DNA from 4 places in the Phytobacter sp. genome. Region 4 is predicted to be linked to each of the others. Evidence: predicted binding sites of a transcription regulator. Region 4 holds the regulator's gene; each other region holds the start of a gene.
What was found. Region 4 encodes PhoB, which activates phosphate uptake and scavenging genes when phosphate is short. Its sites were predicted from a motif close to CTGTCATAAAACTGNCNNAT; they were not measured.

Region 1: kdgR (DNA-binding transcriptional regulator KdgR) is a predicted target of PhoB. The motif match lies at 2,390-2,409, and genes of this name have one in related genera.
Region 2: pstS (phosphate ABC transporter substrate-binding protein PstS) is a predicted target of PhoB. The motif match lies at 2,086-2,105, and genes of this name have one in related genera.
Region 3: glpT (glycerol-3-phosphate transporter) is a predicted target of PhoB. The motif match lies at 2,347-2,366, and genes of this name have one in related genera.

The regions. Positions count from the first base shown of each region.
Region 1 covers NZ_JCACPZ010000006.1:312,036-317,277, reverse strand. Annotated here, with positions in the region: gene AC5JPW_RS16205 (MBL fold metallo-hydrolase) at 1-544, opposite strand, end outside; gene AC5JPW_RS16200 (YebO family protein) at 572-859, opposite strand; gene mgrB (PhoP/PhoQ regulatory lipoprotein MgrB) at 934-1,077, opposite strand; gene AC5JPW_RS16190 (YobH family protein) at 1,237-1,476, shown strand; gene kdgR (DNA-binding transcriptional regulator KdgR) at 1,507-2,298, opposite strand; gene AC5JPW_RS16180 (MFS transporter) at 2,476-3,846, shown strand; gene AC5JPW_RS16175 (hypothetical protein) at 4,056-4,904, shown strand; gene htpX (protease HtpX) at 4,977-5,242, opposite strand, start outside.
Region 2 covers NZ_JCACPZ010000001.1:28,075-33,316, forward strand. Annotated here, with positions in the region: gene glmS (glutamine--fructose-6-phosphate transaminase (isomerizing)) at 1-1,447, shown strand, start outside; gene AC5JPW_RS00140 (hypothetical protein) at 1,481-1,828, opposite strand; gene pstS (phosphate ABC transporter substrate-binding protein PstS) at 2,159-3,199, shown strand; gene pstC (phosphate ABC transporter permease PstC) at 3,339-4,298, shown strand; gene pstA (phosphate ABC transporter permease PstA) at 4,298-5,185, shown strand; gene pstB (phosphate ABC transporter ATP-binding protein PstB) at 5,231-5,242, shown strand, end outside.
Region 3 covers NZ_JCACPZ010000008.1:204,693-209,934, forward strand. Annotated here, with positions in the region: gene nrdB (class Ia ribonucleoside-diphosphate reductase subunit beta) at 1-583, shown strand, start outside; gene yfaE (class I ribonucleotide reductase maintenance protein YfaE) at 583-837, shown strand; gene glpT (glycerol-3-phosphate transporter) at 868-2,220, opposite strand; gene glpA (anaerobic glycerol-3-phosphate dehydrogenase subunit A) at 2,496-4,118, shown strand; gene glpB (glycerol-3-phosphate dehydrogenase subunit GlpB) at 4,108-5,242, shown strand, end outside.
Region 4 covers NZ_JCACPZ010000004.1:1,207,289-1,212,530, reverse strand. Annotated here, with positions in the region: gene sbcC (exonuclease subunit SbcC) at 1-730, opposite strand, end outside; gene sbcD (exonuclease subunit SbcD) at 727-1,929, opposite strand; gene phoB (phosphate response regulator transcription factor PhoB) at 2,127-2,816, shown strand; gene phoR (phosphate regulon sensor histidine kinase PhoR) at 2,838-4,133, shown strand; gene brnQ (branched-chain amino acid transporter carrier protein BrnQ) at 4,541-5,242, shown strand, end outside.

The DNA of each region.
Region 1 (5,242 bases), on a different contig from region 4:
GCTGCCACCAGTCAAGCTCAACAACATTCTTCGCGCCCCGACGATGAAACCATGGTCCTAACCCCAGAGGAACAAAAACCGTGACGTTCGGAAAACGTGTCAGCAGCCGCCGGATAGTTTTGTCATCAAGATGATCATAATGATTGTGTGAAATAACGAGTGCATCGAGTGCAGGCAGCTCGTCAATCTGCAGGGATAGCGACGTACGTCGCTTCGGTCCGGCAAATGAGACCGGTGAAGCACGGTGGGAGAATACCGGATCGGTCAGAATATACTGCTGCTGTATACGGAGAAGAATGGAAGAATGCCCGAGCCACCAGAGTTTATTTTCTGTGCCCTGCTGCTCCACCTCAGCCGGTTGCCACCAGCGCCCAATAAAATGGTTATACCCCTCCGAAGGAGGACGAGGAAGTCCGGCTGCTTTTCTCTCTTTTCGCCAACGTTGAACATCACCAGGCTGATGGCCACCTGGAGTGAGATTCGTAAAACCTTCGGCAGAATGGTGGGGAAGCGAAGCATCAAACCATGGATTTTTCCGTGTCATGCCACACTCCCCTGCACACTAAGGATATTAGCGCTCAGCCACTAAACGAATAAATTCATCGTCTTTGCCTTTACTCTCAACTTGCTGCTCAGCCGGTGCCTCTTTTTCAGGCTCATTGGCTTCACATAAGCGACGTAACAACACATTTTGACGTTTTTGTTGATCGAGCATCGCCTCAAGCAATTCGATCTGTTCGTTTGTACGAGAACTCGCGCGATTGATGAAGAACCACAGCGCCAGCCCTACCAGTAACACCACCACTGAAACAATCAATGACGCAAAACTAAGCGCGCCAGAATTTATGACTTCGTTCATTACACCACCTCTCCCAAAACGCAGTATTCTATCACTGGCGGTGAGGAAGGGCATCGCCTGTGGTAAAAAAGCGACTACCAGGGGATGAATTTATTCACAACACAAATACCGCTGAAAAACTGTACATCCTCGTCACACATCACGTTTAGCATTTGAGTCCAGAGCAGCAGGCAAATTGCCAACACGGCAACCAGCAACAGCCATCTATATTTTCTCACTCCACTCTCCGAAACTTCACTGAATGCAAATAAGTTAGCACGCTTATCTTAAACCGCGACTAACCGTATTTGCTTTCGGCGTTTTTTAGGAATGCTCATCTTGTGGTTGCTCAGGATTGGATTAGCCTGATATTCAAAGTTTACCTACAAGGAAGAGATATGCGTATGCTCATTCGGACAATTGTCCTCTTAGCGTTAGTATGGGTCGGGATTTTGTTGAGCGGGTATGGTGTGCTTATTGGCAGCACCGAAAATGCTGCGGGGTTAGGGCTGCAATGCAAATACCTGACCGCGAGAGGTATCAGTACCGCGCAATATGTCCATTCCAGTAGTGGCATTATCGGTCTGACCCAATGCCCGATTCTGCGTAAGAGTGATAACGTGGTCGACAACGGGTAAAAAAATGCCGCCAGCAGGCGGCATTTTTCATCAGAACGGATAAGCGTTATAGCCCATCTGCTCGGAGATCTTACGGGCGGCCTGATGCAGCATTTCAACATACTCATGCAAACGTTCTTCAGAGAAACGCAGCGTCGGGAAAGAAATACTCAACCCAGCAATCACCACGCCAAAGCGGTCGAATACGGGCACACCGATGCAGCGCAACCCTTCTTCCTGCTCCTCGTTATCTTCGCCATAGCCCTGCTGGCGTACCACATCCAGCATGGTAAGGAGTTCTTCTGTACTGGTAATGGTGCGTTCTGTACTGCGTTTATACTCAACACCGTCGAGAATTTGCAGCACGTCATCACGTTCGCGCCAGGCCAGCAGCACTTTACCAATCGCCGTACTATAAAGCGGATTACGACGTCCAATGCGCGAGTACATGCGCAGGTTGTACATTGAGTCGATTTTATGGATGTAGACAATACTGTCTTCATCCAGTGCACCCAAGTGAATCGTCTCTTTGGTCAGGCGAGACAACTCACGCATCTGAATATCTGCGCTACGGATCAGATCCACGTTTTGCAAGGCGCGAGCACCCAATTCAAACAGTTTGAGCGTCAAAGAGTACTTCTCGGACTCGCCTTCCTGAGCAACATAACCTAACGACTTCATGGTTTGCAAAAAGCGGTAGACGGTACTCTTTGACATCATGACACGCTGTGACAATTCAGTGATGCCGATTTCACGCTCTTCGCCAAGCGCCTGCAGAATGCCAAATACTTTCAGTACGGAAGAAACAGAATCTGGCTGTTTATCCAAATCTGCGATTGCCATTAATCACCTCATCGCCAGTGTTTTATAAAAATTAGAATAGTTTTTTATTATAAATTTCTCGCCACTCTGCCGCAATGCACGTGTGGCAACTTCGTTACAAATCTGCGATATAAAACCAAAAACGCAATGATAGAATCATTATACAAATGACTTTTCAGCCTGATGCCAATCCACCTTATGCAAAAATCCACCTCTGACGGCTTAGCGTTACCTCAGCGCTATGGCGCTATTTTGACCATTGTCATTGGGATTACCATGGCGGTTCTGGATGGCGCGATTGCCAATGTCGCGCTCCCGACGATCGCCCGTGATCTGCACGCCTCCCCTGCCAGTTCTATCTGGATCGTTAATGCGTATCAAATCGCTATTGTTGTCTCATTACTGACACTCTCTTTCCTCGGCGATATGTTCGGCTATCGGCGGGTTTATCAATATGGTCTGGTTCTCTTTACCCTCACCTCCCTTTTATGTGCATTGTCAGACTCACTGCTCACCTTAACGTTTGCACGCATCGCCCAGGGATTGGGTGGGGCCGCATTAATGAGTGTTAATACTGCGCTAATACGTTTGATTTACCCTCAACGCCAGCTTGGGCGTGGTATGGGTATTAACTCATTTGTGGTCGCAGTTTCTTCCGCGGCTGGCCCTACCATTGCCGCAGCCATTCTCTCCGTCGCCTCGTGGCAGTGGCTTTTTTTGATCAACGTTCCGCTTGGCATTATCGCCCTTTTACTGGCGATTCGTTATCTCCCGGCCAATGGTCCACGCTGCGTCATGCCGAAATTTGATCTGCCAAGCGCGGTGATGAATGCGCTGACATTTGGTTTGTTGATCACCGCATTAAGTGGATTTGCCCAAGGGCAATCCACAATACTTATCCTTTCTGAAATCGCCGTCATGCTGGCGATCGGTACCGTTTTCGTGCGGCGGCAGTTGAGTTTGCCAATTCCGTTGTTGCCGGTCGACCTGCTGCGCATACCTCTCTTTTCGCTCTCCATTTGTACCTCAATTTGCTCTTTCTGCGCACAGATGCTGGCGCTGGTCTCGTTGCCCTTCTTTCTGCAGAGCGTCGTGGGACGTAGCGAGGTTGAGACTGGTTTATTGCTGACCCCCTGGCCGCTGGCGACGATGGTAATGGCCCCCCTGGCCGGTTACCTGATCGAACGCGTGCATGCAGGTCTCCTTGGGGCATTAGGCCTTATGATGATGGCGGCAGGACTCTTTGCACTCGCCATGTTGCCAACCGAACCTGCGGATATGGATATCATCTGGCGTATGGCACTTTGTGGTGCCGGGTTTGGCCTCTTTCAATCGCCCAACAACCATACCATTATCAGCTCGGCACCTCGTCAGCGTAGTGGCGGGGCAAGTGGCATGCTGGGCACGGCACGATTACTGGGCCAGAGCACAGGTGCGGCGCTAGTCGCGCTGATGTTTAACATGTTCAGTGATAGTGGAACACACACTTCTTTGCTGCTTGCTGGTGCTCTGGCGGCGATAGCGGCAATTGTCAGTGGATTGCGCATTACTCAGCCAAGAGCGGTATAAGTCATCTCCCTTATCACTGGTAAAAATCACCCTATCTAATACAAAAGATGATTTGAAACTGACTATAACCTGACTCAGCAGTGGGTGAAAAACTGAGAAACTCTCAGACAATGATGCAATAAGGAGACTTTCTACGCACTTACCCTGAATGATTTGGTGTAGAGTGCTGTGTTATTCTTAGCGGGATAGAAAAAGAGGAAGTGAAAAAGATGCACCATTTATTTCTGGAATTCCCCGCCTTAAAGCCCGGTGTGCCAGACGTACAAGCCTTAATGAACGTTATTCGTTCAGAAGAACAGACGGCCTTTGTTATCAGCGCGGATGTTGTGAAATTTGTCAGAGATGCCTTAATCGTCAATACCACTATTACCAGTTTTAAGAATTGTCGTTTCGCGTTTAATGAAGGAAGAGAATTTATTGAATTTGATAGCAACGGGAAGTCACGCTGCTTTGCGGATATACCAGACTGGTTTATTTCGCCAGGCGAGTTCTCCCGCTCCCAGTGGCTCATCAACCACAATCTTGCCAGTGTAAGTGCACCTGAATTTATTGAAGAACTTATGACCTGGCCGCTCAAGGAGCGTAGAGAGCATTGTGATCTGCTGTTTGACCTCGGACTCCAGAAAAAAACGACCTCTTCAGAAACGTCGTTTGCGAGCAAATCGGGGAACAAGAATCGCATCACTACAAAACCCAAAATCAACGACATTGGCTCTGTCGAGATTTTCCAACAATTCTTTGCCCGACTGAAAAAAGCGGTGTCGGCTGATGAATTCCCGACGCTGCAAATTTTGACGGACAGTGACGATGTCTCCCGGGTACCCGTCTCGCTTAAAGGGGCGGTTCGAACCTGGTTCAAATGTATTACAAATGAATTGCCCCCCAATAACAAACGTGTGGATGCCGGTAATGCCGAGCTCTTCTGTGCCCCTATTCGTGAGCAAATTCAACAAATTGAAGCCTTCGGTGTCGAACGCTACTATCAGGAAATGTCTCGCGCTATCGCTGACGCAGGGGACCAATTTATCGCCGATTTCTCGTTTGATATTCGAAGATAGAACCAAACGTTATTTCCGTTTTTATGCATAAAAAAAGCGCGTCCAAGACGCGCTTTTTTATTCGATTACAGGTTACTTCAGATAAGCTCCGCTACGCAGTGCTTCGATACGTTTATCCAGCGGTGGGTGAGTCATAAACAGCTCACTCAGGGATTTAGATTTTCCGTTAATACAGAAGGCCATCATGGTGCTGGCTTCCTGCGGCTCGTAGCTGGTTTTCAAACGCTGGAGCGCAGCAATCATTTTCTCACGCCCTACGAGTTTGGCTGAACCAGCATCTGCATGGAATTCACGGTGACGTGAGAACCACATGGTGATGATGCTGGCCAGAATACCGA
Region 2 (5,242 bases), on a different contig from region 4:
TGCTCACCTGGTGCACTGGGAGCTGGAACAGGGCGGTTCGCTGCGTGATGCAGTACTGCGTACTATTCCGCAACTGCGTGGTGCATACGGTACGGTCATCATGGATTCCCGTGACCCGAGCACCTTGCTGGCCGCGCGTTCCGGCAGCCCAATGGTTATCGGTCTGGGCATGGGCGAGAACTTTATCGCCTCTGACCAACTGGCGTTGCTGCCGGTGACTCGTCGATTTATTTACCTTGAAGAAGGTGATATTGCCGAAGTTACCCGCCGCTCCGTCTCCATCTTTGATAAATCTGGCGCAGGTGTGAAACGCCAGGAAATTGAATCCAACTTGCAGTACGACGCGGGCGACAAAGGTGCTTACCGCCACTACATGCAAAAAGAGATTTACGAGCAGCCGAACGCGATTAAAAACACGCTGACCGGGCGTATCAGCCACGGTGAAGTGGATTTAAGCGAGCTGGGCGCCCATGCCAATGAGCTGCTAAGCAAAGTCGAACACATCCAGATTATTGCCTGTGGGACCTCCTACAACTCCGGTATGGTGTCCCGTTACTGGTTCGAATCCCTGGCTGGTGTTCCCTGCGATGTGGAAATTGCATCTGAATTCCGTTACCGCAAATCAGCCGTGCGTCGGAACAGTCTGATGATCACCCTTTCACAGTCTGGCGAAACGGCAGATACCCTGGCGGGTCTACGTCTGTCAAAAGAGCTGGGGTATCTGGGTTCTCTGGCGATATGCAACGTGCCGGGTTCTTCTCTGGTGCGCGAATCTGATCTCGCCATTATGACCAATGCTGGCACTGAGATTGGCGTGGCTTCCACCAAGGCGTTTACTACTCAGTTAACGGTGCTGTTGATGCTGGTGGCGAAACTGGCTCATCTGAAAGGTCTGGATGCCTCTGTAGAACACGAGATTGTTCATGGCCTGCAGACGCTGCCGAGCCGTATTGAACAAATGCTGTCGCAGGACAAACGCATCGCGCAACTGGCCGAAGATTTCTCTGACAAGCATCACGCGCTGTTCCTCGGTCGTGGCGATCAGTACCCGATCGCGCTGGAAGGCGCGCTGAAGCTAAAAGAGATTTCTTACATCCACGCTGAGGCTTATGCGGCAGGCGAGCTGAAACATGGCCCGCTGGCGCTGATTGATGATGACATGCCGGTTATCGTGATTGCGCCGAACAATGAACTGCTGGAAAAACTGAAGTCCAATATTGAAGAGGTGCGCGCGCGCGGTGGCGTGTTGTATGTCTTTGCTGATAAGGATGCCGGTTTTGCCAGCAGCGACAATATGCACATCATTGAGATGCCGCACGTAGACGAAGTGATTGCGCCGATTTTCTACACCGTGCCGCTGCAGTTACTGGCGTATCACGTTGCATTGATTAAAGGCACAGACGTGGATCAGCCGCGAAACCTCGCGAAATCCGTGACCGTCGAGTAAATCTCCAGACGCCCCGCTAGCCGGGGCGTTTGTCTATTTCAGGCTGTTCAGCTTACTCTCAAGCGAGCTAACTTTGCGCTCCATAGCGTCAATTTTGCTATTCAGGTCCTGGTTGCTTCTTTCAAGAGTTTTCACTGAATCTTTCAAAGATTTGTTCTCATCTTTTAGGCGGGAGACCGCATCTCGGGTTGCAATTAAATCTCTCACCGAAATATTGGGATCAGCCTCTAAACGTATTTCATGTGATGCATTTCGTCCGCTACTGCTCACTATGCCTTGATCATGGAAACTTTCCCAGATGACTTTCCCATCAGCATGACCGTCAGTAGCGGGAATAAGAACCAACAAACCAAAGGCAAAAGCAGAATTTTTGAACATCATGTCCTCCTGGTTAGCCAAAAAAGATATGTTAAACAAAGAGATTAACATCTTGAATAAATGAAAATTAATCAATTTTTTTCGAATTTACTAATGATGTAATCGAGATTTTGATCTACTTTTTTATTGTCACAAAAGTAAAATCTGATTGAAAACTAACCGTCATCAAAATTAGCATCCCCATGATGCTTCAAGAATTTTTACGCGAATTTCGACTTTAGTGGCCATTGTCATCAAACAGTAACAATCCTTGCATATAACTGTCATCAAAGTGTCCTATTTTGCTCATCGTAGCCACTAAACAACGATTTACGATTCCTAGCAGGAGACATTATGAACGTTATGCGTACCACTGTCGCAACTGTTGTCGCCGCGACCTTTTCTCTGAGTGCTTTTGCAGTAAACGCCGCTGCAAGTCTGACGGGTGCGGGTGCAACTTTCCCTGCGCCGGTGTATGCCAAATGGGCTGATACTTACCAGAAAGAAAACGGTAGCAAAGTAAACTACCAGGGTATCGGTTCTTCTGGTGGCGTAAAACAGATCATTGCTAACACCGTTGATTTCGGTGCTTCTGATGCTCCTCTGGCTGACGACAAACTGGCTCAGGAAGGCCTGTTCCAGTTCCCTACCGTTATCGGTGGTGTTGTTCTGGCAGTGAACCTGGAAGGTTTCAAATCTGGCGAGCTGGTGCTGGATGGTAAAACGCTGGGTGATATCTACCTGGGCAAAATCAAAAAATGGGATGACGCGGCAATTGCTAAGCTGAACCCAGGCAAAAAACTGCCTTCTCAGAACATCGCTGTCGTGCGTCGTGCTGATGGTTCCGGTACTTCCTTCGTGTTCACCAGCTACCTGGCTAAAGTGAACGAAGAGTGGAAATCCTCTATCGGTGCTGGCTCTACTGTTAACTGGCCGACCGGTCTGGGCGGTAAAGGTAACGACGGTATCGCTGCATTCGTACAGCGTCTGCCGGGCTCCATTGGTTATGTTGAATATGCTTACGCTAAGCAGAACAACCTGACCTACACCAAACTGCTGTCTGCTGATGGCAAGCCGGTGTCTCCGACCGAAGCAAGCTTCTCCAACTCGACTAAAAACATCGACTGGAGCAAATCCTTCGCTCAGGACCTGACCAACCAGAAAGGTGCAGATGTGTGGCCAATTACGTCCACCACCTTCATCCTGGTGCACAAAGAGCAGAAAAACCCAGAGCAGGGTGCTGAAGTTCTGAAATTCTTCGACTGGGCTTACAAAAACGGTGGCAAACAAGCTAACGAACTGGATTACGCAACTCTGCCTGAGAGCGTGATTGCACAGGTTCGTGCAGCATGGAAAACCAACGTGAAAGACAGCAGCGGTAAAGCGCTGTACTAAGCAAAGTTTCTAACGATGGCGGGTAAGTTTCTCTCTTATCTGCCCTACCAAATCCGGTAACATGTTGTTTTTTGTAGGCCCGGTCAGTGTTCACACTACCGGGCGTCGTTCAAATAGTGTCTAACGTAAAGAGTAACTTATGGCTGCAACCAAGCCGGCTTTTAGCCCACCGGGCAAAAAAGGTGACATGATTTTCAGCGCGCTGGTAAGACTGGCTGCGCTGATTGTGCTATTGCTGCTCGGCGGCATTATCGTGTCTCTGATTTTCTCCTCCTGGCCGAGTATCCAGAAATTTGGTTTCTCCTTCCTTTGGACTAAAGAGTGGGATGCACCGAACGAAATTTTTGGTGCGCTGGTGCCGATTTACGGCACGCTGGTCACCTCATTTATCGCTCTGCTGGTCGCTGTCCCGGTCAGTTTCGGTATCGCCCTGTTTCTGACGGAACTCGCTCCAGGCTGGCTTAAGCGCCCATTAGGGATCGCGATTGAGCTGCTGGCAGCCATCCCCAGTATTGTGTATGGCATGTGGGGTCTGTTCATTTTTGCACCGCTGTTTGCGAAGTATTTCCAGGAACCGGTTGGCAATGTGATGGCCGCCATTCCTTTTGTTGGCGCGCTGTTCTCCGGTCCGGCTTTCGGTATCGGGATTCTGGCCGCAGGCGTTATCCTCGCCATTATGATTATTCCTTACATCGCTGCGGTTATGCGCGATGTGTTCGAACAAACCCCGGTGATGATGAAAGAGTCTGCCTACGGCATTGGCTGCACCACCTGGGAAGTTATCTGGCGTATCGTTCTGCCGTTTACCAAAAACGGTGTGATTGGTGGTGTGATGCTGGGTCTGGGCCGTGCACTGGGTGAAACCATGGCGGTGACCTTTATCATCGGTAACACCTACCAGCTCGACAGCGCTTCTCTGTTTATGCCGGGTAACAGTATTACCTCCGCACTGGCGAATGAGTTCGCGGAAGCGGAATCCGGACTGCATGTTGCCGCACTGATGGAACTGGGCCTGATCCTGTTCGTTATTACCTTCATCGTGTTGGCTATTTCTAAAGTGATGATCATGCGTCTGGCGAAAAACGAGGGGGCACGCTAATGGCTACGCTTGAAATGCAGGCCACCGCAGAGCTGGCTGAATCCCGTCGCAAGATGCAGGCAAAACGCCGTGCTAAAAACCGTCTGGCCTTAACACTCTCTATGGCGACCATGGCATTCGGTCTGTTCTGGCTTATCTGGATCCTGATGTCGACCGTGACCCGCGGTATTGATGGAATGTCGCTCGCACTGTTCACTGAGATGACGCCGCCGCCGAACACGGCAGGTGGTGGTCTGGCGAATGCGCTGGCAGGCAGTGGATTACTGATCTTCTGGGCAACTGCAGTGGGTACGCCGCTCGGCATCATGGCCGGGATTTACCTGGCTGAATACGGCCGTAAATCGTGGCTGGCTGAAGTGATTCGCTTCATTAACGATATCCTGCTGTCTGCCCCATCTATCGTTGTGGGCCTGTTCGTCTACACCATTGTGGTGATGCAGATGCAGCACTTCTCTGGCTGGGCGGGTGTGATAGCGCTGGCGCTACTGCAGGTGCCAATCGTTATTCGTACGACCGAGAACATGCTGAAACTGGTGCCGGATAGCCTGCGTGAAGCGGCTTATGCACTGGGTACACCGAAATGGAAAATGATCTCTGCGATTACGCTTAAAGCCTCTGTTTCCGGCATCCTGACCGGGGTTCTGCTGGCCGTTGCGCGTATTGCTGGTGAAACGGCACCGTTGCTGTTTACGGCGCTGTCGAACCAGTTCTGGAGCACCGACATGATGCAGCCTATCGCGAACCTGCCGGTAACCATCTTTAAATTCGCCATGAGTCCATTTGCTGAGTGGCAACAGTTGGCCTGGGCCGGTGTGTTGCTGATTACTCTGTGTGTGCTGTTGCTGAACGTCCTGGCGCGTGTGGTTTTCGCGAACAAGAAACACTAATTTTTGCGGCACGGCGTAAGCGGTGCTGATTGAGGAAAGAGACAAATGAGTATGGTT
Region 3 (5,242 bases), on a different contig from region 4:
TACCGTTAATCTGCGTGCGCTTAAAAAGCAGCTGTACCTGTGCCTGATGAGCGTTAACGCGCTGGAAGCCATTCGCTTCTATGTCAGCTTTGCCTGTTCCTTTGCATTCGCCGAGCGCGAACTGATGGAAGGCAATGCCAAAATTATTCGTCTGATTGCCCGCGACGAAGCCCTGCACCTGACCGGCACTCAGCACATGCTGAACCTGCTGCGTTCCGGTGTGGATGACCCGGAGATGGCGGAAATTGCCGAAGAGTGCAAACAAGAGTGCTATGACCTGTTTGTTCTGGCAGCGGTGCAGGAGAAAGAGTGGGCAGAGTATCTGTTCCGTGACGGCTCCATGATCGGTCTGAACAAAGACATCCTGTGGCAGTACATCGAGTACATCACCAACATCCGCATGCAGGCGGTTGGCCTGGACTTACCGTTCCAGACCCGCTCTAACCCGATTCCGTGGATCAATACCTGGCTGGTGTCTGACAACGTGCAGGTTGCACCGCAGGAAGTAGAAGTCAGCTCCTACCTGGTCGGTCAGATCGATGCTGAAGTCGATACTGACGATCTGAGCAACTTCCAGCTCTGATGACTCGCGTAACCTTGCGTCTGACTGGCACACAGCTGTTGTGCCAGGAAGAGCACCCTTCTCTGCTGGCGGCGCTTGAATCACACCGTGTGACGGTGGAGTACCAGTGCCGCGAAGGCTATTGCGGCTCCTGTCGTTGCCGTCTGGTCTCAGGCCAGGTGGACTGGCTGACCGAGCCACTGGCGTTTATTCAGCCCGATGAGATTTTGCCCTGCTGCTGCAGAGCAAAAGGCGATATCGAGATTGAGATGTAAAAAAGGGCCTTACGGCCCTTTTTTATTGTCTTACTGACGCTTCGCCGCCACTTCCGCATGATGTTTGCGTTCGCCAATCATCACCACAATCAGCAGTAGCACCGCCAGAATACTGCCACCGATCATCACCATAAAGCCGCCGTCCCAGCCGAAGAAATCGACCGTGTAACCGACGATGGCGCTGGCTGCGACAGATCCGCCCAGATAGCCGAACAAGCCGGTAAAGCCCGCTGCTGTTCCGGCGGCTTTTTTCGGCGCCAGTTCAAGTGCGTGCAGGCCAATCAGCATGACCGGACCGTAAATCAGGAAGCCGATAACAATCATACAGGCCATATCGACGCCGGGATTACCCGCCGGGTTCAACCAGTACACCACGGTGGCGATAGTCACCAGCGTCATGAAGAACACACCGGTCGCACCACGGTTGCCTCTGAAGACTTTATCCGACATCCAGCCGCAAATTAAGGTGCCAGGGATCCCGGCATACTCATACAGGAAGTAAGCCCAGGAGGATTTATCCAGCGCAAAGTGTTTCACCTCTTTCAGGTAGGTCGGTGACCAGTCCAGAATGCCGTAACGCAGCAGGTAAACGAAGACGTTAGCAATGGCGATGTACCACAGCAGACGGTTCGGGAAGACGTACTGCATGAAGATTTGCTTCGCCGTTAACTCCTCTTCTGCCTTGTCGCTGTAATCATCCGGATAGTCATTTTTGTACTCTTCAATCGGCGGCAAGCCGCAGGACTGCGGTGTATCGCGCATCATCGCGAAAGCAAACAGTGCCACCACGATCGCCCCGAATGCAGGCATATACAGCGCCGCACGCCAGTCATTAAACCAGGCCATCCCCAACAAGAACAGCAGTGGAGGAATACCGCCCCCCACGTTGTGCGCGCAGTTCCAGACTGACACGATACCGCCGCGTTCTTTTTGCGACCACCAGTGCACCATCGTACGCCCGCATGGCGGCCAACCCATCCCCTGGAACCAACCACATAAAAACAGCAGCACAAACATCACGGCAATACTGGAGGTCGCCCAGGGCACAAACCCCATAAACAGCATCACTGCCGCCGCAAGGATCAGGCCAGCCGGAAGAAATACGCGCGGATTCGAGCGATCCGACACCGAGCCCATGATGAATTTCGAAAACCCGTAGGCAATAGAAATGCCGGACAACGCAAAGCCCAAATCACCACGTGAGAACCCTTGCTCCACCAGGTAGGGCATAGCCAGAGCAAAGTTCTTGCGCACCAGGTAGTACGCGGCATAACCGAAGAAAATGCCAAAGAAAATCTGCCAGCGAAGGCGGCGGTACAACGGGTCAATCTGTTCGGGTGGAACGCGGTCCCGATGCGCTTCGGGTCGAAAAATACTCAGCATGTTAGCCTCCGTGGCGTGTATTTCTCATGATTTATGGCTGTCATGAGTGAAAACGAAACTACAGTGTGTTTCTTTGGCCGCAATATTAAGGAAAGTCTAATAAGAAAGAACCAACTGTCGCAGTTTATGTTACAGAATTATGACAAAGCTCCAATTTCACGCATCAAACAGGCTTTCAATTTTCGTTTTTTGTTCGAATATGCGCGATATCAAACAAACCACAGTGACAGTGTGGCTAAATGATGAAAATGATTTCGCTGTGGAAGGACGTGACGATGAGCAATGCGAATGACTTCGATGTCATCATTATTGGCGGTGGTGCAACCGGGGCCGGGATTGCCCGCGACTGTTCGCTACGAGGGCTACGCGTCGCACTGGTTGAACGGCATGATATTGCCACCGGGGCGACGGGCCGCAATCACGGCTTACTGCACAGCGGCGCGCGTTATGCGGTGACCGATAACGAATCGGCGCGAGAATGTATTGCTGAAAACCAGATCCTCAAGCGTATTGCCAGGCACTGTATTGAACCCACCGGCGGGCTGTTTATTACCTTGCCGGAGGATGACATGGCATATCAGCAACACTTTATTGATGCCTGCCAGAAAGCAGGAATCAATGCGCAAGCCATCACACCTGCCGAGGCGCTACGCATTGAGCCCAGCGTCAATCCGGCACTGATTGGCGCGGTACGCGTACCTGACGGCACTGTCGATCCCTTCCGCTTAACCGCCAGTAATATGCTTGATGCGCGTGAACACGGCGCGGTTATCCTGACCGGCCATGAAGTCTGTGGTCTGGTTCGTCACGGTGACAGAGTGACCGGGGTGCAACTTCGTCACCCTCAGTCTCACGAAGTCTATACATTACATGCCCCCGTGGTGGTGAATGCCGCCGGGATCTGGGGACAGCACATTGCCGAATATGCCGATTTGCGCATCCGCATGTTCCCGGCAAAAGGCGCACTGCTCATCCTGGAGAGTCGCATCAACCAGCATGTGATTAACCGCTGCCGCAAACCTGCCGACGCCGACATTCTGGTGCCTGGGGACACCATTTCACTGATAGGCACCACATCCACCCACATTGATTACAACGACATAGACAACACCCGAGTCACCCCCGAAGAGGTCGACATTTTGTTGCGTGAAGGGGAGAAACTGGCACCACGGATGGCAAAAACACGCATCCTGCGCGCCTATGCCGGTGTGCGACCATTAGTCGCCAGCGACGACGACCCAACCGGGCGAAACGTCAGCCGGGGCATCGTGCTACTCGATCATGCAGAGCGTGACGGTATGGAAGGGTTTATCACCATCACCGGCGGTAAACTGATGACCTACCGTCTGATGGCGGAATGGGCGACCGATGCGGTCTGCCGCAAGCTGAATAACAGCGCGACCTGCACCACCGCCACAACCCCATTACCGGGTTCTCAACAACCTACGGAACAGACGCTGCAAAAAATTATCTCTCTGCCCGTGCCACTACGTGGTTCCGCAGTCTATCGCCATGGCGATCGCACTCCGGACTGGCTGGGGAGCCATCGCCACAACCGTAGCCTGGTCTGCGAGTGCGAGGCGGTAACGGCCGGTGAGGTGCAGTATGCCGTGGAAAATCTCAATGTGACGTCGCTGCTGGATTTACGTCGCCGCACCCGTGTGGGAATGGGGACCTGCCAGGGAGAATTATGTGCCTGCCGTGCCGCCGGGCTGCTCGCCAGTCTGCGGGTCACCAGCGAGACGCAGTCTATCGACCAGCTATCGGCCTTCCTCAATGAACGCTGGAAAGGGGTGAAACCCATCGCCTGGGGCGATGCACTGCGAGAAAGTGAATTCACTCGTTGGGTCTATCAGGGACTGTGTGGACTGGAAAAGGAGTCAACCGATGAAATTTGATACGGTCATTATTGGCGGTGGCCTGGCGGGATTACTGTGTGGGATCCGTCTTCAGGAGCAGGGTCAGCACTGCGCCATTATCAGCCGCGGACAGAGTGCACTCAGTTTCTCTTCTGGTTCACTCGACCTACTCTCGCATCTGCCCGGTGGCGAGCCCGTAACAAACCTTGCAGCGGGCATTGAAGCCTTGCAGGCCATGAACAGCCCACATCCTTATGCTCTGCTTGGAGCAAAACGCGTCCGTCATTACGCCACACTGACCCAGACCTTACTGGCCGATTGCGGCCTGGCGTTGCAAGGGGATGTAGATACGCCTCATCAGCGCGTCACCCCTCTGGGTACCTTCAGGCGTGCGTGGCTTAGCCCAATAGAGATTCCACTCAGACCTGATGCCAGTCGGACCATCGGCGTCGTCGGCATTAGCGGTTTTCTGGACTTCCAGCCCCCCCTGGCCGCGGCCTCATTGCGAAAACGCGGCATAAACGCCACCGCTGAAGAGATTGAATTACCGGTACTGGACAAACTGCGCGACAACCCGAGTGAATTCCGGGCGGTGAACATCGCCCGTTTACTGGACAAACCGGATAACTTTTCTGAGCTCTACCGCGCCCTCCTGCCGCTGAGTCGCAGCTACGATATGCTCTATGTTCCTGCCTGTTTTGGCCTGGAGAACTGTGAAGTTTTCGAGCAACTCAATCAGAAACTCTCCTGCCCTGTTTTCTTGCTCCCTACCCTGCCCCCCTCTGTACCCGGCACGCGTATGCAGTACCTTTTACAGCAACGTTTTGTTCGCAGTGGTGGCACCTGGATGCCGGGAGACGAGGTCATTAATGCCGATATTGACACGGGACGAGTGACGAAGCTCTGGACCCGCAAGCACGAAGACATTCCGTTAACGCCAGATCATGTGGTCCTCGCCAGCGGTAGTTTTTTCAGCAATGGGTTGATCGCCGAACGCACACGCGTGCGCGAAACCGTATTTGGCCTGGATGTACTGCAGAGTGAGGGACGTGAACATTGGTACCGGGATGATGTCTTCGATGCTCAGCCATGGCAGCAGTTTGGCGTGATAACCGACGAGAAACTTCGCGCGCAACGCGGCGGAGAAAATATAGAGAATCTGT
Region 4 (5,242 bases):
TTTGTGCGGCTTGTTGCCCTTTCAGCAGGCGCTGTTCCTCGTCAGTGAGTGCCTGCAAACTTAATGTCAGTGCGCCGCGCTGCTCATCATTAAGCAGCACAACCCCCTCGGCCTGGGCCTGACATTTTTCTAGCTCCGTTTTGGCGAGTTTGTGTTTTTCAAAGACGTCTGCAGAAATCTGGCCGTAAATCTCTGTCCCGGTGAGCTCTTCCAGCAGTTCTGCACGTTCTTTCGGTTTGGCATTCAGAAACGCGGCGAATTGCCCCTGAGAAAGCAGCATCGAACGGGTAAAACGGCCATAATCGAGACCCGTTAACGAGGCGGTGAGTTCCAGTTTATCTTTGACTTTGTCGGCGAGGATTTTGCCATCGGCACATTGCGCGAGTTCAACACGCGGCACCTGTAAATTGCCGTCCGGTTGGTTGCGGGCGCGGGTCTGACTCCAGAACGCCCGGTAGGCAATGCCTTTGACTTCAAATTCCACTTCCGCCAGGCAGTCGGCGGTGTCGCGGGTCATCAGATCATTTTGCGACTGAGAGACGTTATTCAGGCGTGGCGTTTCGTGATAAAGCGCGAGGCAAATGGCATCCAGCAGCGTGGTTTTACCCGCCCCGGTCGCGCCAGTGATGGCGAACAGACCGTTGCTGGAAAAAGGCTCGGCGGTAAAATCAATCTTCCATTCCCCTTTCAGGGAGTTGAGATTTCTCAGGCGCAGGCTAAGAATTTTCATGCATCGTGCTCCTGATGTAATCCGTGCAGTGTTTCTAAAAACAGGACCTGTAAACGAGCCTGTTGGGCTTCATCCAGTTCTTCCTGCGCCAGACGGCGGGCGAAGACATCTTCCACTTTCAGCTCGCTCAGGGTTTCCCGGCGCTCACTGGCAAGAATGCGCTCCCGCTGTTCCCGGCTGCGCCGCACCAGCAGCACCTCGACCGGCAGGTCGGCGGTGAGCAACTGGATTTTACGCTGCATGTCGCTGAGGTAGTCGTCGGTGGCAATCTCAATATCAAGCCAGACGGGGCGTTCTGCATCATGCTCTCGCCACTGTTCAAGCTGGCTGCGGATCGCCTCCAGATCGCCTTTTATCACCCCTAACTGTTGGGTTACGGGAACCTCCAGCGCTGTCACATCCGCCAGTTTTCCCTCAACGAATGTCACCAGATTGACATATTTGCCTTTGCCGGTTTCGTCAAAGCTCAGGGCAATCGGGGAACCGCAGTAGCGGATGTGCTCCTGCCCGCCAATCTTCTGTGGGCGATGAATATGGCCAAGCGCAATGTAATCGGCAGGCGGGAAGTTCTGGGCCGGGAAGGCGTCAAGCGTGCCGATATAGATCTCGCGTACGGCGTCGCTTTTACTGGCCCCAACCGTAGTAAGGTGGCCGCTGGCGATAATAGGCAGCGGTTTATCGCCGCGCATGGCGCTGGCCGCATCGTATTGCTGCTGATAATAGTCGGTGATAGCACCTAACAGATGCTGTTGCTTTTCTTGCCCGGAGAGTCCGGCCTGGCTGGTTACAATGTCGCGTGGGCGTAAAAACGGCACCGGGCAGAAGACTGCGCCAGGAGAACCGTCGCGCAACGGTAAGAAGAAAGGTGGGCTTCCTGCGCTGGCAACCACGGTGGTTTTCAGCCAGGCCAGGATGTCTTTCGACTCATTAAGGGTGGCGACAGAGTCGTGGTTACCCGCCAGTACGACCAGATGGCAGCCGGTGCTCTGTAGCTTCACCACAAACTGGTTGTATAACTCACGAGCATAGCTGGGGGGCGAACCGGTATCGAAGATATCGCCCGCCACAATGATCGCGTCGACCTGATGTTCTTCTGCCGTTGCCAGCAGCCAGGTAAGGAAGGCGTCGTGTTCTGCGGCCCGACTCTTGCTGTAAAAGTTCTGACCGAGATGCCAGTCCGAGGTATGAATGATGCGCATAGCGGTTCCGTGGCAAAAAAGCATAAACAGTATTATAACATTCAAGGGCATATGAGCCGCCAGCGAAAGCAACGTCGCCGCTGTCATAAAGTAAAATCATGAGTCATCTGTCGGTCATTTGTTTCATAAATCTGTCACAAAAGTGACGCATACTGGCGCCGCGGTTGACTGATGACTTTAATTAAACAGGGCAAATTATGGCAAGACGCATTCTGGTCGTAGAAGATGAAGCACCCATTCGTGAGATGGTTTGTTTCGTGCTTGAGCAAAACGGCTTTCAACCTGTCGAAGCGGAAGATTATGACAGCGCGGTGAACCAACTGAATGAACCCTGGCCCGACCTGATTTTACTGGACTGGATGTTGCCGGGTGGTTCTGGTATTCAGTTCATTAAACACCTTAAACGTGAAGCCATGACCCGTGAAATCCCGGTGATGATGCTGACGGCACGTGGTGAAGAAGAAGATCGTGTGCGTGGGCTCGAGACCGGCGCAGATGATTATATTACCAAGCCATTCTCCCCAAAAGAGCTGGTCGCACGTATTAAAGCGGTCATGCGTCGTATTTCGCCGATGGCGGTTGAAGAAGTCATCGAAATGCAGGGACTGAGCCTCGATCCGAGCTCTCACCGCGTCATGACCGGTGAAAATCCCCTGGACATGGGGCCGACGGAGTTTAAGCTGTTGCACTTCTTCATGACGCACCCGGAGCGTGTCTACAGCCGTGAACAGCTGCTTAACCACGTCTGGGGAACCAATGTCTATGTAGAAGATCGCACGGTTGACGTGCATATTCGCCGCTTGCGTAAAGCACTGGAAACCAGCGGCCACGATCGTATGGTACAAACAGTTCGCGGCACGGGTTATCGGTTCTCAACCCGTTTCTGAAATCTGACAGGAGTGTGACGCGTGCTGGAACGGCTGTCATGGAAAAGGCTGGTACTCGAACTCATCCTTTGTTGTCTACCTGCCGCACTGCTTGGCGCATTCTTTGGTTATTTGCCGTGGTTTTTACTGGCGGCAGTGACCGGGTTACTGGCCTGGCATTTCTGGAATTTAATGCGTCTTTCCTGGTGGTTATGGGTCGATAAAAGTATGACCCCGCCGCCGGGCACCGGAAGTTGGGAACCCCTGCTTTATGGCCTGCATCAAATGCAGATGCGTAATAAAAAACGTCGCCGTGAGCTGGGCAATCTGATCAAGCGCTTCCGTAGTGGGGCTGAGTCCTTACCGGATGCAGTGGTGCTGACGACCGAAGATGGCGCGATTTTTTGGTGTAATGGTCTGGCTCAGCAGCTTATGAACTTGCGCTGGCCGGATGATAACGGACAAAACATCCTCAACCTGCTGCGTTACCCTGAATTTACCCGCTACTACAAAGCACAAAAGTTCGATAGGCCGCTTAATCTGGTGCTCAACAATGGCCGTCACCTCGAAATGCGCATGATGCCCTACAGCGAGCACCAGTTGCTTATGGTGGCGCGCGATGTGACACAAATGCACCAGCTTGAAGGGGCGCGACGCAACTTCTTTGCCAACGTCAGCCATGAACTGCGCACGCCGCTTACGGTATTGCAAGGTTATCTGGAGATGATGCAGGAGCAGACGCTGGAAGGACTCCCGCGTGAGAAAGCGCTGCACACCATGCGGGAGCAAACCTCGCGTATGGAAGGGCTGGTTAAACAGCTGCTGACGCTGTCGAAAATCGAAGCAGCGCCCATCACGCCACCCAATGAAATCATCGATGTACCGATGATGCTGCGGGTTGTGGAGCGTGAGGCGCAAACCCTCAGCCACAAAAAGCATGAGCTGGAATTTGTGGTCGATGCCGGGGTGAAAGTGCTGGGTAACGATGAACAACTGCGCAGTGCGATTTCGAACCTGGTTTATAACGCGGTGAACCATACTCCAGCTGGTACGCACATCACGGTTCAGTGGAGGCGCGTGGCGCACGGCGTGCAGTTCAGCGTCGAGGATAACGGGCCGGGCATTGCGGCGGAGCATATTCCGCGTCTGACAGAACGTTTCTACCGCGTGGACAAAGCGCGCTCTCGTCAAACGGGTGGAAGTGGGCTGGGACTGGCGATCGTCAAACATGCGGTTAATCATCATGACAGCAAGCTTGAAATCGAAAGTACGCCCGGCAAAGGCACGCGCTTTAGCTTTATTCTGCCTGAAAGACTGGTCGTGAAGAACGCAAGCTGACACCCAGGGTGTCAGCTTTTCTTTCCACTTGTGTCAGAACTTCACTTTTTTCACCCCTCTTTACATCTATTCATCCACAGAATATGGCTTTGCTGCTTTTTTGTTCGCATGATTAGCCATCCGTTTTTCTTATATACAGCATCATTCTCTGGTGTTTTTTTTAGATCTGGCATATCCATCTGGTTTTGCGATCCCTTATTGCCTTTAAACGTTATAAGCGTTTAAATTGCGCCCCGTAGGTCGTCAGACCCACTGTATTTGCGTGGTAAATCGAAAAACTATTCTCCGTCACGCAGGGTGGGAAGTGTTTCCCGCTTCATTTTCAGGCTCTTACTGCTGTAATGTTCCGCACGGTAAGGCGAAAATTTCAACATTTGCATCACCACATCCACAGGCAGTAAACGTTTATGACCCATCATTTAAAACCACGAGATATCGTTGCTCTGGGCTTTATGACCTTTGCGTTGTTCGTCGGCGCAGGCAATATCATTTTCCCTCCCATGGTCGGTTTGCAGGCAGGCGAGCACGTCTGGACTGCATCACTTGGCTTTTTGATTACGGCTGTCGGTCTTCCTGTGCTCACGGTTGTTGCACTGGCGAAGGTGGGTGGTGGGGTGGACAGCCTCAGCACACCTATCGGTAAAATTGCAGGCGTTCTACTGGCGACGGTTTGTTACCTGGCGGTTGGACCGCTGTTTGCCACACCGCGTACTGCAACCGTTTCGTTTGAAGTGGGTATTGCACCGCTGACGGGCGAAGGTTCTCTGCCGCTGCTGATCTACAGCGTTATCTATTTCGCATTGGTGATTCTGGTGTCGCTCTATCCTGGCAAATTGCTTGATACCGTCGGCAATTTCCTGGCCCCGCTGAAAATTATTGCGCTGATTATTCTCTCTGTTGCGGCGATCGTCTGGCCAGCGGGTCCGATCAGCCATGCAATGGACGCTTACCAGCACGCCGCCTTCTCTAATGGCTTCGTCAATGGTTACCTGACGATGGATACCCTCGGTGCGATGGTGTTTGGTATCGTCATCGTGAACGCCGCCCGTTCGCGTGGTGTGACCGAAGCCCGTCTGCTGACCCGTTACACCGTCTGGGCTGGCCTGATG